Regions from separate parts of the Paenibacillus sp. FSL R5-0473 genome, predicted to be linked through region 2. Evidence: riboswitches for the same ligand, from Rfam matches in the RefSeq annotation. Region 2 holds a riboswitch; each other region holds the start of a gene.
The links. Region 2 has a riboswitch for cyclic di-AMP ahead of MKY28_RS25590 (C40 family peptidase). Riboswitches for the same ligand answer to the same signal wherever they lie in the genome.
Positions count from the first base shown of each region.

Region 1 (4,190 bases), 2.2 Mb from region 2:
TAAGCCTATGGTGATGGTGGCCCATTTGCCATACTGGGTAAAAAACTGCAAAATTTCCTGCCCTGTAGCGAAGCCGGCTCCGACAACCGTTCCGATGTATGTAAATGCGATCTGCAGCACCCGAAATGCCTGTTTCATGTGTTTCCCCTCTCAGGCCCCTGTATAGTTTGGACATGCGGGTACCATGGTACAAGGTATGCTTGACCCACGAAAGTCATGACAATCGATAATGAGCTTTGGCTTGAATTACGTCTCAAGGACAGCGCCCAGGCAATTTCGCTTGAACTTATAGATAGATATATGATACTTTTACCTCATAGGATAGGCTTGGGAGGTCAAATCATGGAATTATTGAAACAACGAATATTACAAGAAGGTGTGGTTATCTCGGATCAAGTATTAAAGCTGGATGGTCTGTTGAACCACCAGATTGATCCTGCATTAACGATGGAGATGGGACGTGAGTTTGCTGCCCGTTTTCGTGAAAGTGGAGTAACTCGGGTAATCACGGTAGAATCCTCAGGGATTCCGGTTGCTTTTGCAGCAGCCTATGAACTTGGGGTGCCCCTTGTATTCGCCCGTCGTAAAAAAACACTTCTGGCTGATCCTGATGCTTACTGTGAACGTGTACCGTCCTTTACCAAAGGAATTGTAACTGACATTATGGTATCCCGCGAGTTCATTCATGAGAATGACCGCATTTTGTTCATTGATGATATCATTGCCAATGGAGATGCCGCTCGTGGCGTCATCAAAATTATCGAGCGTTCCGGTGCGGAACTCGTCGGATTCGGCGTTGTGGTCGAGAAAAGTTTTCAGGCGGGGGCACGCACGATTCGTGAACAGGGTATTCCGGTGGAAGCCTTGGTACGCATTCGTTCCCTGAACGATGGAACAGTACAATTTGACGATAACGAAATGTGACATTTTAAAGGAATAGGGCCTATTTTTTGAACTATGCCTTTGCATGACCGCCGATTTCATTTATAATGGGGTTATGTTAGGGAGAGGAGGCAACACCATGGGGAACCAACCGGCAACAGAACAATTTTTTAATGATAAGCTGGCGGAATCGAAAGTTCATTTTGAACGTGCCCTGGATTGTAAACATACGGAATTCGATGACCTTTATCCCTATATGATTGAACATCCTCAATTTTTCTGGTACAAACGCTATGTTGCCTGGTCAGAATTACTGACGATTGTAGGCTTGTGCGAAGAGTTGTCCTTCTCTTGGAAAGAACAATTTACACCGCATCAAGTGGAGTACCTTGAAGAACGTGTGATGTCCGCCAAAGTGCTTGATTTTTGGTTCGAGAAGAACGACAGCAAAGAGCACGCGCAGCGGTAACTTTCAGTCGGGACATAATTTCGAATGACATGACAGTCCAATACAGTCACGTGAGACCTAAATGACTTTTCATTTAGGTCTCTTTTTGTAAATAAATTTGAAATATAGGAGCCATGAAGATGATTAGTGATACAGAATTGGACGCCCTGCGTCTGTCAGGTGAGAAAGTTAGAGTAGTACGGGACGAGCTGGAATCGAACGATGTGAAAGGGATTGTGGTTGCCTGGGATGGCGAGCAGGTACTTATCCGTCGTCAGAATCGACGTGTCGTTAAGCTGGACCGAGGTTACAGCTATCAGCTGTTCAGCGAGCCGCGCCAGAGTCCACTTAGTGAGTAACAGCTTATAATTATGGCAGAGCCATGCGCGTTAAATGTTTGGAATTACCATGATTTCTTGGCATAAATGGCTCACTCGGGAGAGAAGATAGGTACAGTGAGGAAGATCTGTAACTATAGCCGAGAGGGTGTGCTACAAGCCATGACATTGATGAATGATAAAGTTCATGCCTACAAGGATCAGATTGGAGCATTAAGCGATGTGCTGCCAGGTGTGGTGAAGTCGTATCATGAGTTTACCGGAGAATGTTTCCAATCTGGCGTGATTGATGCGAAGACAAAACAGCTAATTGCGCTTGGCATTGGATTATTCGCAAACAATGAGGTATGTACCTTCTACCATGTAGAAGAAGCCCGGGCCAAGGGAGCAACAGATCAGGAGATTATGGAGACCGTTGCGGTGGCCGGAGCTGTTGGAGGAGGACATGCCCTGTCTCAGGGTGCGATGCGAGTGCAGAAGGCGCTGCATTAGTAAGCAATGCAACATACATTTTTAAGTGCAAAAAAGGCATCCGGTTAATAACCGATGCCTTTTTGTATGTGAATCACATTTTACCTAACATTTTATCATACATAAACTGTCCAGTTACCCGACGTGCTGTTACATAACGATCATTGAAGTATGGATTCGATAACTTCGTGATGCTTACACCTTTACTGCTGGAGGCATGAGCGAATTGTCCGCCGCCGATATATACACCTGTATGTGAAATGCCTTTGCCTGTTGTATTAAAGAACACCAGATCACCTGTCCGAACATTGCTCTTGGATACGGGAGTACCTGCTTTGGCTTGCTGCTGCGAAGTACGTGGTAATTCAATGCTGTATTTGTTGAAAAGATATCTCATAAAACCAGAACAGTCGAAGCCGGCTACAGTTGTGCCACCCCATTTGTAAGGAATACCTGTCATGTTGTTCACTACGGAGTTGATACTGCTTGCCTCTGTGCTTGTTGCCCCGGATGTAAATAATACAGCTGCTCCAAAAATGGAGATAATCAGTTTTTTCAAAATCAATGTTCTCCCTTCGATGCCTACGGAGTTAGCTAAGGGTTCGGTAGAAGGTTCCCTATATTTCCTATGTATAAGAATAATTCACCCAAATTGGTTCCCCCGTTTTCAAACATGAAACTCGGCAATGAATAATTAAGTTTTTGTAACTATTTGAAACTATATTGCATAAATGCGTAATTGTCAAACCCATTTAAACCCTTTCTTAATACCTCAATGTTAGCGGAATTAAGGTTTTTATATGAAAAAAGGGATCGAGTTTGGGTATCATTCATGACAAAAACGTCATTATTGATTCGTGTAAGACGAATTTTGATAAATAGATAGGTTTGTCATGAGTTAAAAGAACTATTCCGTTATGTAGAATTAGAGAGATTATATTCATTAAGTTGCATATATTGACAAAAATCGATTTTTTGCATATTATCTGATTATCCAATCCACATATTGGATTAAAATTGATTTTATTATGCGATAAATACAAATAAAGGAGGTTTAGAGACGCGTATCATAGGTAAAGTAGAAGTGGAAGATTTATAAAAACGAACATAGGAGAGTGTTACATTTGAAAGCGAAGAAAATAATTACTTTTGTCCTGGCATGTACGATGGTGTTCTCAGCAGTTGGAATGGCAGTTCTCCCTGTAGGGACGGTATCTGCTGCAGATGCGTCGGGTACTACAGCGAGTATTTCTGATATTTTGAAGAACCAGCTGCCGGATGGAGGTTGGAGAAAAGATTATAAACAGACAAGTGGAGAGTGGGCAAAGTCCACGATAGACAACAAGGCTACATACTCAGAAATTAGAAGATTGGCGAAGGAATTTAAAAAGACGAATGATCCGCGTTACTCCACAGCTGCAATCAAAGGAATTAACTTTTTGATCAACATGCAGTATTCAAACGGCGGGTGGCCACAAGTTTACCAAAGCTCCGGATACCACAAGCACATCACTTACAATGATGATGCCATGATTAATGTAATGATCATGCTGGATGAAGTAGCGGCACGCAAAGGTGATTTCTCATTTATCGACAGTACACTTGCTAACCGCAGTAAAAATTCAGTTGCCAAAGGTGTGGAGGCGATTCTGAATACACAGGTCGTTTCAGGTGGTAAGCTGACAGCATGGGGACAACAACATGATTCCAGCTCTCTTAAACCAGCGAGCGCAAGAATCTACGAAGTGCCATCGCTGACAGCTGGAGAGAGTGTAACGATTGTTAAATTTCTGAAAACCAGACCTGCTAACGCTAAAATTACCGCATCCATTAAAGGAGCGGAGGCTTGGTTTAACAAAGTGAAAATTACGGGTTACAAGTATGAAAGAGCTAATGGAGATAGTAAAATTATCGCTGATTCCAAAGCTGCACCAATTTGGGCACGCTTCTATGAGATCGGAACGGATAAACCAATCTTTATTGGTCGTGACGGGGTAGTTAAATACAAATTAAGTGATATTGATAAAGAAAGAAGAGGCGGTTATGCATGG
Region 1 covers NZ_JBBORL010000001.1:3,590,510-3,594,699, reverse strand. The annotation lists gene MKY28_RS15575 (YkvI family membrane protein) at 1-138, opposite strand, end outside; gene MKY28_RS15570 (xanthine phosphoribosyltransferase) at 343-924, shown strand; gene MKY28_RS15565 (hypothetical protein) at 1,022-1,351, shown strand; gene MKY28_RS15560 (hypothetical protein) at 1,471-1,689, shown strand; gene MKY28_RS15555 (carboxymuconolactone decarboxylase family protein) at 1,831-2,160, shown strand; gene MKY28_RS15550 (C40 family peptidase) at 2,234-2,698, opposite strand; cyclic di-AMP (ydaO/yuaA leader) riboswitch at 2,704-2,835, opposite strand; gene pelA (pectate lyase) at 3,264-4,190, shown strand, end outside.
Region 1: it holds a riboswitch for cyclic di-AMP, as region 2 does, so the genes downstream of both, MKY28_RS15550 (C40 family peptidase) here and MKY28_RS25590 (C40 family peptidase) in region 2, are expected to answer to the same signal.

Region 2 (4,190 bases):
AGTCCGGGATGCCGTCCGCACGTGAAGTTGAGGCCTTTCTGGCTGAGCATGCCGCAGAGGCTTAATAATTGATATAACAAAGAGGCTCTTATTCTCCCAAAAGGGGACTAAGCGCCTCTTTGTTATGCGTGTGCAGAGATTATTTCTTCTCTGACAGCCACATGGCGATATTTGCAATCTCTTCGTCCTGCAGTTTGCCCTTGAAGGAAGGCATGCCACCTTTACCTTTGACAATCGTAGAATAGATCTTCTCCAGATCATCCTGGCTGCCGATGTTTGCCAGAGCAGGTCCTACGCCACCTTGAAGCTGATCCCCGTGACAGGAAATACAATTGGCTTTGACCAGTGCTTCAGCTTGTCCGGCATCCAATGTTACTTCCGGCATGGTTGGCTTGGCTTCTTCGGCCACTTCTTCTTTCCCTGGAAGCGTAAACATTAAAACAATAGCTAAAGCGCATGCTGCAAAAAATACTCCGCTCATGATCCATTTGTGCATCCCTTATGTCCCCTCCAGAATGAAAGATCATCTAACCTGAAACTATCCATATCATTATAACGGAACCTGTACTGACATCATAGCATTTTGTGGGAATTTTTTGAACTAATCACATAACAAGGGGCAAATTTGGTTGTTTTGCAATGGATTCTAACCGCGAGGCCCTTCATAAACCATACAGTGAAAGGGCTTCAAGCCGCTTGGGGTCTGTCGTTCGTATGTATCCTGGGTGATAAATCCACTCTTCAGATAGACTTGAATGGCACGAGCATTCCAAGTGAGTACTTCCAGATCAATCTCATTCGTGGGATTTCGGCGAATAGCTTCCTGTACAATGGCAGAGACAAAAGCTGTCCCTTGACCCTGACCACACAGCTCTGGATGCATGCCAAGGCCAATCCGGGTTACCCCTTGAAGTGGGAAGTATTGAGCAAACCCACATATACGATCGTTCTGATCCAGGACGATTGCATATTGCTCCTGCCGCAGCTGTGCATCTCCGAATTCCACTTCCAGAGCCTTCATCTGCTCCCAGGGGAGCCAGCTGTAGATATTGTAAGGCGGATCATACTGCCAACTGCAGATAAGCTCCGCATGTTCTTCTCGCATGGGTACAACGTGAAACGTCACAGGGGTTTCCTTCATACACCTGCATGCTCCTTTCCTTGAAACAGAACTCTTTGTCCACTCTACAAAAGAGATGTTCATTTAGCAAGTCTTCCTTCCAAGAAAAAAAATGAAACAAAAGTTCCGGTAATTTCGTTTATATTATAACGGGATGGGTAAAAACATCATAAGGGCACGGACGAACGAACGCAAAATGAACCTGTTGATGTCGCAGGATATGCCCCGAGTATAACTTGCAACATGAATAAGGATTGAAGCACAAAAAAACCGCCGGATACATTCCTGCGGAGAATGTACCGGGCGGTTCTGTTATGCTTCTTGCTTCGTTCCAGTATGGTTAATGGTTACAGCATCATGTTGCTCAGCTTGTCCCTAGTCAAGGGCCAGTGATTCATATGCGTCCGTGCTCATAATCCGTTTCGCGCCAACATAACGATTGGCCCAATAGTTTTCACTCAATGCACTGATCGTAACGCCTTTGGAAGAAGAGGAGTGTGCGAACTTTCCATCCCCTACAAAGATTCCTACATGGGATACGCCTTTACCTGTTGTATTAAAGAACACCAGATCGCCAGCTCTCATTTCCATGCGGGATACGGAATCGCCCATGTCGAATTGGGAACTGGATTGGCGTGCCAAATCAATACCCAACTTGTCGAATACATACCGTGTAAATCCGGAGCAGTCAAAGCCGTTGAGCGTTGTTCCTCCACTTTGATATGTAGTTCCCATTGCTGAATCAATTACTTTGTCCATCTTTGAATCTGCGAATGCGCTACCTGCACCAAGCGATAAAGCGAATGTGATGCTAAGTACAGCTGCGGTTAATTTCTTCTTGAACAAGAGATATTCCCCTTCCAATGCCTGCGAGGTTAGCTTAAGGATTCGGTTGAAGGTCCCCTATGATCCCTCTGTAGCAAGATCAATTCACCCATAACTGGTTCCCCCGCTTCCCAGGTGCCAGGAATTTGGCTATGCTAGTTATGCACCTGCGAAATCAAGAAATGACGATTTAATTTTAAGTAGTTACAAATATGAATGTAAAGATTACAAAGTTGTTACTAAAAACTCACTGCGATTATTGTAACAGAGGAGTACGGCTTTGGCAACGTTTAGCAACAAAATTAGCAAAAAAAACCTCGACCTTTGACGGGGAAAGGTTGAGGTTTGCCTATTTATAAGTACATATTAGGCCATGAGTTTAACATGTGATGGTAACAATTTTTAAACTATCTGCTCTCACCTTTGGATATTTTGGACTGCCATAATCGGAAATGGCTGCATATTTTCCACAGACTCAATAGACATCTGGCAAGTGGATACGTCTGTTGTAGTATAAGTCCGGTCAGTCCTGTTAATAACCATGAGGCTGTAGTGAATGCCCCAAAGACGAGCAGGTGTACTCCGCCCAGCAGTAATGCAATGCCGATTACAGCGATGAGATGACGCAGTGCAATCCAGAGGGCTTTGAGGGTACCGTGAGCCCCGCCTTCTCCTTCTGGTGCCGAAACACCGAACTGCATGTAGAGTATGACATGGTGGATGATCCAACCATATACAACCCAGGCAGCAACATAAGGTATACCAGGCAACAGTAATTGAAGGGAATGAAATCCGTCCATGAGAATCGAGTAGAGCTTCGGTATGAGCCAGTAGGCGGGCAGAAGTATCAATAATGTACGTATGGTGTGGAGCAGCAGCATCGGTTTCCACAGATTTTTGATTCCGCGGACAAAGGGGATACGCTCTTCTGTAGAATTAAAGTGCTGAAGTGAGTAGAGCAGTCCTGCCTGAATGAGGGGGCTGATCAACATGCGAACTAGCAGCATGCCCCCTAGAATCCATAGATAACGATGAACCTCCGGATGGGTAGACAGGTTAAGTTGACTTTCCATTTTGAACAAAAGTGTACTCAGCTCACCGGCATCAGCATCTGGATAGCGAAGGAGTAGTGGGATGACCGCCGATTGTACCATTCGATAGAAGAAATATCCCCAAATGAGTTGATAAAGAAATAAGAGTGCGGCAATGAACATATGCTGACGGACGAGAAACCAGCCTTCACGTATTTTCGCTTTCACCGTTTCCACCTCACCATGACAGACCTCCAAATATGGCTTCTATTAGTTTGGTTACACTCATGCTCCAGCGGGACTTCGCCCGCTCATCCAGTCCGGATTTCAGGAAATTGTTCATATGGCGGTTCTCCAGCACGATCGAGTACAGGGGATCGGTCATGGCCCAGGATACGGGGGATGTGTGAGTTAATTTATACGTGATGCGATCTTCTTTGCCATTCCATTGCTTGGTGAGGATATGTCCGTCTTCAAAAGCAATACGAACAGGAACGGCGCTGTAATCACTGCCTTTTTTTGCAATTGTCACGGATGACTCGTACAATGTTTGACCGTCTTTCTGTACGGGCGTAACACGAATCTTCTCTACAGCAAAGTCAGCCATCCCGTTACCATAGACATATTGGTCAAAATAATCAGACCAGGAAGTGCGGGTCACTTGTTCCACAATTTTCTGGAAATCAGCCGAAGTGGGATGTTTGAAACGGTACTTCTTCACATAGGTAGAGAGAATACGTTCCATCTTTTTTGCGCCGACTTGATGTTCGATACCAAGCAATACAAGTTTGCCACGTGTATAGACATTGGCTGCATACTCATTCTGTGAATCGAACTTCCAGGATTCTTGTGTTAAGGATGAAGGAGACGTAATCAGTCCCGATTGTACCGGCAGATTCGGAATCAATCCGTATTCCTGCTCCATCAGTTTGTCTTCTGCATAAGAGGTGAATCCCTCATCCAGCCAGGCTTCCTCGAATTCGTTGCTGGCAACCATGCCGTAGAAGTACTGGTGTCCAATCTCGTGGACTACGGTACGTTCCAGGTCATAACCCGGAGTAGTATCATCGGCTCCAAAGGCCGTAACTAGCGTAGGGTATTCCATACCTCCAGCGCCGTTCCCCGCTTTGGGTGGAACTACGATGGATAAGGTAGCGTAAGGATATGGGCCAAACCATTTGCTATAATTGGCTAGAGCGGCCTTCGCGGCGTAG
Region 2 covers NZ_JBBORL010000001.1:5,806,841-5,811,030, reverse strand. The annotation lists gene rbsK (ribokinase) at 1-65, shown strand, start outside; gene MKY28_RS25600 (c-type cytochrome) at 140-496, opposite strand; gene MKY28_RS25595 (GNAT family N-acetyltransferase) at 647-1,141, opposite strand; gene MKY28_RS25590 (C40 family peptidase) at 1,496-1,966, opposite strand; cyclic di-AMP (ydaO/yuaA leader) riboswitch at 1,970-2,107, opposite strand; gene MKY28_RS25585 (hypothetical protein) at 2,353-3,204, opposite strand; gene MKY28_RS25580 (M1 family metallopeptidase) at 3,215-4,190, opposite strand, start outside.

Region 3 (4,190 bases), 3.8 Mb from region 2:
CCATGATGCTGTTGACCTTTGTTATTCTGCTGACGACTGCCGTTCCTGTGGCACTTGCAAGTGGAACTACAGATAATTCAAGCAGTAAAAAGCTGGTGCTCGGTACAAGTGCCGATTTTGCACCATATGAATTCCATAAAGTGATTAATGGCAAAGATGAAATCGTTGGCTTCGATATAGAGATCGCCAAAGAGATTGCCAAAGATCTTGGCGCTGAGCTTGTGATTGAGGATATGGGCTTCGACGGTCTCCTGCCTTCATTGCAGAGCGGGCGTGTTGATCTGGTGATTTCAGGTATGACGCCGACGGATGAGCGGAAGAAAAGTATCGATTTTTCCGACACCTATTATAAATCAAAACAAGTGATTATGGTTCGAAATGTGGATAAAGACAAATATCCAACTATGGCAGAACTTGAAAATGCGAAGATTGGCGTTCAGAAAGGCTCCATTCAGGAAACGATCGGACAGAGTATTCCAGGAGCGAAGCTTACTGCGCTGGATAAAATCTCGGATATCGTGCTTCAACTGCAAACAAAACGCATTGATGCGGCAATCGTTGAAGATACCGTTGCTGCAGGTTATCTGGACGATATCATTGGACTTGCTGCTGCTGTTCCGGACGAAGAACAAGCAGAAGCGGCAATCGGGATTCGTAAAGGTAATACCGAGCTGCTAGCTGCAGTAAATGGAACACTGGAGCGACTGAAAAGCGAAGATAAAATCAATCAGATGGTGACGGACGCCAGCCTCTTGATGGCGGATAAAGCGAACAAATCACAAAATATTTTCCAAGTATTCTGGGAGTACAAAAGTTTCTATGCTACAGGTGTAGGATACACACTTCTGTTGTCTGCACTTGGGGTTATCTTCGGGGTAATTATTGGATTGATCATCTGTTTGTTCCGTTTGCATGACGCTGCAATCTTGCGCTGGATCGGTACGGCATACGTTGAAGTGATCCGTGGCACACCGATGCTGGTACAATTGATGATTATTTACTATGGTTTTTCTCTGAGCTTTGGCATTAACTTCACTGCACTTCAGGCAGGTATCATTACGCTTTCAATCAATAGTGGTGCCTATCTGGCGGAGATTTTCCGTGCAGGTATCCAAGGTGTGGATCGTGGTCAGTTGGAGGCAGCGCGTTCATTAGGTATGGGAAGAGGCGCCGCGATGCGTTATATCATATTGCCACAAGCCTTCAAAGCTGTATTACCAGCGATCGGTAATGAATTCATAACCATCATCAAAGAATCCTCCATTATCTCCGTTATCGGTATGGTGGACATTATGTATCAGGCAAGTGTAGTCAAAAACATTACGTACCAAGGCTTGAGTCCATTTTTGATTGCAGCAGCCATCTACTTTGTAATGACGTTCATTTTGTCCAAGCTGCTGGGACGACTGGAAAGGAAGTTGAGTGCAAGTGATAGACGTTAGACAATTACACAAATCTTATGGTAATAACGATGTGCTTAAGGGCATTAACGTGACGATTGGCAAAGGTGAGGTTGTTGTAGTCATCGGCCCTTCCGGTTCAGGTAAAAGTACTTTCTTACGTTGTCTGAACCTGTTGGAACAGCCTACCTCAGGAGAGATTGATTTTGAAGGCGTGTCAATCACGGACCCCAAGCATAACATTAACGCAACTCGTGAGAAAATGGGCATGGTGTTCCAGCACTTCAACCTGTTCCCACACAAAACGGTAGAGCAAAACATCACGATTGCTCCAATTAAAGTGAAGAAACAATCCACTCAGGAAGCGGAGAAAATTGCTGCTGATCTGCTTAACACCGTGGGCTTGTACGATAAAAAAGATACATTCCCGAATCAGCTGTCTGGTGGACAGAAGCAGCGGATCGCCATTGCTAGAGCATTGGCCATGCAGCCGCATGTGATGCTGTTTGACGAGCCTACGTCGGCACTGGATCCTGAGATGGTCGGCGAAGTGCTGGATGTCATGAAACGTCTTGCAGAAGGCGGAATGACGATGGTCATCGTAACCCATGAGATGGGTTTCGCACGTGAAGTGGGAGACCGCATCTTGTTCATGGATGGCGGGGTTATTGTGGAAGAGGGAACACCTGATGAGGTGTTTGGAGCACCCAAAAATTCACGTACACGTGATTTTCTTGCGAAAGTACTCTAAACGATGTGATCAAATAGCGTTACTGACTTCGAGTCGGTAACGCTATTTTTTATGGATAATAATGACGTATGGATTCGGAAAAGTAACTATTCTGTTACCAAATGTAAAGGAATCGGGTCAACCAAACTTTCTGAATTAACCAGTATTCTTACAAATGCTTACATGCTAAAAACCATTTGGTAAGAATTACTACAAGTTCAGGTTACAAAATTGTGATATATTGAACTCTGCCGAAACTTCCGGACAGGGAGTGCGGGGGATGTAACGATGCAGATTGTGCAGGGGGAAGATCTACAGCACACTGCTTGGGGTGAATTAGGGGTACATAACGTTTCAAATGTAATGAAGAACCTATAGGGTGGGCTCCTCATCCGAATCCGACAACTAACTTCGCAGGCACAATGAGGGAGGAAGACCATGATTAACAAGAAACGTATAGCCAAAACAGCAGTAGCATTATTGACAACAGCAATGCTCATTCAAGCCGTTCCGGCTCACGCCGATTCAGTTCATGTGGCCAAAGAAGGGGATACCTTCTACACCTTATCAAAACAATATGGAGTAGCAATGAACACGTTGGTTAAAGCAAACAACGACATTTCACCTTACAACATTTATGGTGGTTTGAAAATTACGATTCCCGGTAAGGCAAACAATGTAGCAGCTGCTGCGGCAACGGAGAGCAAGACCCAAGCGAAGACTGTTACTACAGCGAGCTTGGACGTTAACGCAGATAACAAAGTGGTTCAAGCCTGGGGTAAAACATTCGATTACAGCAAAGCCGTTAACGTGAAAGCAACGGCATACTCTGCAGATCCGTCTGAAAATGGAGGCTGGGGTGCAGTCGATTATTTCGGAAATGACCTTGAACTGGGCACGATTGCAGTTGATCCAAGTGTAATTCCACTTGGAACCAAAGTACTGGTAACTGGTCACAGCCATCCAGGATTGCCAAAACAGGCTTTTGTAGCCACAGCGCGGGATGTGGGCGGTGCAATCAAAGGTCACCGGATTGATATCTTTATACCGGGTAGCAAACAGTCTGTAAGCTCATTTGGATTTCAGGATATCGAGCTGTACATTCTGAAGTAGAGAGAAAATAACATTTTAAATGAATTCAAACAGGGTGTCTGCCAGTCGCTAATTCGCGATTGAACAGCACCCTTTTAATATTCTCATTTATTTCTATCACGGTCATCTTAATCTTTGGCCTTTGGCAATCCCAGCATTTCGTCCAAGGTGACCAGTTCATATCCCCGATTACGTAGTTCCTCAATAATTTCAGGCAAAGCCTCAATCGTGCCGTTCAGGTTTGACCCTACACCGCCTCCAGCATGTTGCAGAACGATGGAGCCGGGTTTTACGGCAGACAGGATATTATCTTTCACCTGTTCCTTTGAAAGGCCTTTCCAGTCCAGGGAGTCTACGTTCCAGTTCACAATGCTATAGTGTTGTTTGGCAGCCCATCTCAGCTGTTCTTCATTAATGTCTCCATAAGGTGGCCGAATCATCTTGGGCGTATAACCCGCCAAACGTTGAATAATATCCCCGGTATGTAAAATTTGTTTGCGAAAGGCATTCATCGACAGCTTACTGAATTCAGGATGATTGTAGCTGTGATTACCAACCATATGCCCTTCCTTAACAATGCGTTTCACTAGATCCGGATGTTTCTCAGCACGACTACCCACGATGAAGAATGTAGCTCTGACATTGTATTTCTTCAATACATCCAGCACTTGTGGAGTAAACCGTGGATCAGGTACATCATCAAAAGTCAGTGCAACCTTCTTGGTTGAAGGACCATTGGTTTTGAACGTATCGGCATATTTTTGACGTAACTGTCCCAATGTCAGTTGTTCTTCTTCTGCAGAATCCGAACCTGATACTGATTCACTTGATGGGCTTGAAACATCCCGCGATGAAACTGGAGCATGATATCCCCCTAGAAAAATAACGATAACCATCAGCATAATGAGGCGTACGCGCATAATAACGGCCTCCTTTTCCAAAATGACGTTCTCCTTGGTATGCCCGGG
Region 3 covers NZ_JBBORL010000001.1:1,989,821-1,994,010, forward strand. The annotation lists gene MKY28_RS08725 (ABC transporter substrate-binding protein/permease) at 1-1,442, shown strand, start outside; gene MKY28_RS08730 (amino acid ABC transporter ATP-binding protein) at 1,429-2,151, shown strand; cyclic di-AMP (ydaO/yuaA leader) riboswitch at 2,370-2,566, shown strand; gene MKY28_RS08735 (3D domain-containing protein) at 2,569-3,243, shown strand; gene MKY28_RS08740 (polysaccharide deacetylase family protein) at 3,351-4,142, opposite strand.
Region 3: it holds a riboswitch for cyclic di-AMP, as region 2 does, so the genes downstream of both, MKY28_RS08735 (3D domain-containing protein) here and MKY28_RS25590 (C40 family peptidase) in region 2, are expected to answer to the same signal.

Region 4 (4,190 bases), 1.5 Mb from region 2:
AATGACTTTGGAGGCTTCGGTTATGCAGGCATTCATGGCTGAATGCAGGTAACCAAGGACCGCCTCCTCGACCGGGATGTCGAGGTGGTGGTTAATCCAGGCGTGAACAGTGGAGAGGCAGCCAACCGAATCATATTTGGCAAAGATCTGTTCGAGCTGGCTGAATTCAATCCAGGGGTGCAGAGCGCGTGCGAGTCTGATCAATCGTTTACCCATGGCGGCAGCTTGTTCTCTGAGATCTCCAGGGGTTCGCTGAACATGGACGAGCTTGTCGATCAGAGCTATCCGCCATGTATCCTTGTGATCTGTTGCGGTATAGATGCCTTTGATAGCCATACCTTCAAGACGAACGATGCTCGGATGCAACTGACAACGCATGAATGATTCGAGATCTTCAGCATTACGAATGGTACCCTCCCTGATATGGATATCCATGCCGAAGGAATGGGTGAACCCTCCAACCTGAATAGAGGAATCAAGCAGTTTGACATAATCGAGCAGCTTATTCCCACGGTTCACAATCATTCGCCTCCTGTGTTCGTTAAATGTCACTTAAAGTGACATTTATATTCCTTTTTGTTTGCTTTATGTTTAAAAATCCGAATTATATGATAGTTATCATCCCATAAATATCCGCTTTTTGTCAATAGTATCCGTGAAATTTAATGGATTAAATATGGAATTTAATATTTGTGTTATTTTATATAACTTATTGTGTTATTTATTTTACGAAGTGCAGGGAGGACTATATATAAGGAAGGACTATATATAAATGAACCAACAAGATCGGCTCTTACCTAAAGAGAGGGGATCAAATCTAATAATATGCAGTTCATGGGTAATGATGACGAGATTATGCGATTTTTGATGAAAATGCCTAGCTGAAAAAGAAGTATTAAAAAATACTTTACTTTTAGTTCTGAACCCGGTATAATCAATTCTGTTGCCGATTATTTACGACATGCGGTCGTGGTGGAATGGCAGACACGCTATCTTGAGGGGGTAGTGGGCGTATGCCCGTGGAGGTTCGAGTCCTCTCGACCGCATCATATGAACGATTAAAAAGAAGCTTTCCATTAATGGGAAGCTTCTTTTTTTGTCTTTTTCGAACAGTATGACATCTGGGTTGAAAAAAGGCCATCCATTACCGGAGGAATGTTGCTCTACCTACCGGCTACGGGTGGCCTGTGTATTATTTTTGCAGCAAATTCTTGATATCTTCTTCAATCTTGTCCGGTGTTGTTTTGGGAGCATAACGTTTAATGACCTGTCCGTTCTGATCCACGAGGAATTTGGTGAAATTCCATTTGATTGCTTTGGAGCCAAGCAGGCCAGGAGCTTCTGTGCTCAGGTGTTGGAAAAGAGGGTGAGCGCTTGAGCCGTTCACATCAATTTTCTCAAACATGGGAAAGCTCACGCCATAATTCATCTGACAGAACTCGGCAATATCGTCGGAAGATCCTTTTTCCTGTGCAAACTGGTTGCTTGGGAAACCAAGCACTTCAAATGGAGCATCTTGAAACTTGTCTTGCAATTCTTGCAGACCTTTGAATTGAGGGGTAAGGCCGCATGAGCTTGCCGTATTCACAATCAGGAGCACTTTGTCACGGTAGTCGGACATTTCAACTTCTTGACCGCGAAGGGTATTCACTTTGTAATCGTAGACTGTCATCTAAATCGCCTCCATTTATTTACTCTTATATCTTCTATTATATTGGTTGCAATTAAATATTGCAAAACTAATATGGTGTTAAAAGAATCAAAACAGGCAAGTTGTGCTGAATACGTGAATGAATTGCGAAGTGATTTACGCCAGAGTGAGAATTAGATAGCCTTGAAGAGATAGATAGAGTATAACTTTGTTGTAAGCGTTATTATGGATAGGAATTGGCAAAAATCTGCCGATTTGATGATCTGGGCGGACTTTACACCGACATGGCACGGGTGTATGATTCATAACGTAATTTCAATTTAAACTAAAATGTACTTGAAAAACGAAACAAACGATAATATCGCTCGATCTTATCCTTAAGATATACGAACGATGTTTTAATCGCTGAGTTTCCATTCATTGATGAGTGGAAAACGGGGGAACCAACGGAATGCGCTGTCCAGGACAGTGGGCATTCATGGGGTGAATTTTCCGGTGACAGCCGGAAATAGGGCGACTCTCGCGCCCGAATCCGTCAGCTAACCTCGTAAGCGTTAAAGGGAGAGGCAACAAGCCGTACGCTGGTTCATGGTGTTTTCGCCATGGGTTATTTAAGAAGCGTTCGGGAGGCCTTGGTCCCCCACGCTTCTTTTTTTGTTGTCTTTTCACGCCAAGGGAGGAACGAATGATGGATACTGAGATGGTCTTAGTGACTGCTCCAAATGAAGCAGGACGCAAATTTATCAAATTGCTGATGTACAAAAAAATGCCGTTTGCCGTTCTAACCAACAGTGCAGGGGAAGAGCGCAGACTCCGTAGAATCGGAGTAGAACATGTTATTCGCATGAATACGGCTGCAGCTCAAAAATGGTTTTTGCCGCAGGGCAGCGTAGGCAACGTGTTTATTTTCGAGAACAGCCTGAATCTGACCTGTCGTTATTTACAGATCTGCCGTTCATGGACATCGAAATCCCTGTGCGTCATTACGGAGCAGAGTCATCCTAAGGGCATCTATCGGGGCATGGGCGCAGACCGGATTGTATATTCGCTCAATGGGGAAGTTGGCTTTCTCCTCAATGGTTAATGCCATAGCTTCTGATTGCTCAGGTGTAAGGTGCCTGTTATAATTGAATGTATCGATAAACGGAAGTTTGAGGAGACTCATGCAGGATGGTGAGTCTTCTTTTTTATGCTTACAAGGAGGAATTGGAGTGCCGGATGTAGGTGGATTGAAATGGTTGTTTTTTGATGTTGGAGATACGCTGGTGGATGAATGGGAGCCGGTTGATGATATTATCGGACAGTTTGTCCGTGAAGCTTGTGCTTTGGGGTATCCGGTGACAATTGAGGCGGTACGCGAACTGTTCGCGAGCTGTTACCGAAAATATGAGCAATGGCCTATGAGAGTGGCGATTCGCACATTCGTTGAAGACGAGGGGCATCAGAAACAGATTCAGGACAAGCTGAAGTTTCAAAAAGATCTTGAACGTCCTTTTCCTTCAGCAGATTCCGTTCTTCAGCAGTTGTCACGGCATTATCACATTGGCATTATTGCCAATCAGAGTCCTGGAACGGAAGAGAGACTGGAGAGCTACGGCTTGCGGAAGTATGTTGATGTTCTGGCATGTTCGGCTGAAGAAGGAGTGTCCAAGCCAGACCCTGAGTTATACGCTGTGGCCTTGAAGCAGGCCGGTTGTGAACCGGAGGAAGCCGTCATGATCGGCGATCGGATCGATAACGACATTATACCTGCTCGGAAGCTGGGCATGCGTACGATTCGAATTATGCAGGGTTACGGAAGATTCCAGCCAGAACTATCGGATGACAAACGTGCGGATTGGACCGTTGATTCATTGGATCAACTCTTGCCGTTATTGATACCAAATCAGGATTAGATGCAGATGGTTGTTTATTGGATTGCAACAATAAAGGCTGATCAACTGGGTATAAAATACCGGAGTTGATCAGCCTTTTTAGTATTTAGCCAATTAAAATGAGATTAGAACAACCGGATCGTCTGAATGATCAGATATACATTCAGCACAACGATAATTGCGGCAATGACCCATGAGATGATTTTAAGCCACAATTTGTTGGCGAATGCACCCATGCTTTTTTTATCACTTGTGAACATCACCAGGGGAATTACAGCAAAGGGCAATTGAAGCGACAGCACGACCTGGCTCAAAATGAGCAGTTCTTCTGTGCCATGTTCTCCTGCAATGGCTGTCACAATTACCGCCGGGATGATGGCGATCAGACGTGTGACCAGTCTGCGCAGCCAAGCCGGAATTCGAATGTTCAGGAAACCTTCCATAACGATCTGTCCAGCGAGTGTACCTGTAAGGGTAGAGTTCTGACCTGATGCTAACAGCGCCACACCGAACAGAATACTTGCAACCGTAGTACCCAATAGAGGTGTCAGCAGATGATAGGCATCTGCGATCTCGGCAACCTGCGTCATACCAGCACTGTGGAATACAGCAGCAGATACAATCAGGATGGCCGCATTGATGAACAGGGCCAGTGTCAACGCGAT
Region 4 covers NZ_JBBORL010000001.1:4,282,134-4,286,323, reverse strand. The annotation lists gene MKY28_RS18880 (urease accessory protein UreF) at 1-519, opposite strand, end outside; tRNA gene MKY28_RS18875 (tRNA-Leu) at 964-1,046, shown strand; gene MKY28_RS18870 (glutathione peroxidase) at 1,193-1,672, opposite strand; cyclic di-AMP (ydaO/yuaA leader) riboswitch at 2,045-2,220, shown strand; gene MKY28_RS18865 (hypothetical protein) at 2,340-2,735, shown strand; gene MKY28_RS18860 (HAD family hydrolase) at 2,863-3,546, shown strand; gene MKY28_RS18855 (Nramp family divalent metal transporter) at 3,651-4,190, opposite strand, start outside.
Region 4: it holds a riboswitch for cyclic di-AMP, as region 2 does, so the genes downstream of both, MKY28_RS18865 (hypothetical protein) here and MKY28_RS25590 (C40 family peptidase) in region 2, are expected to answer to the same signal.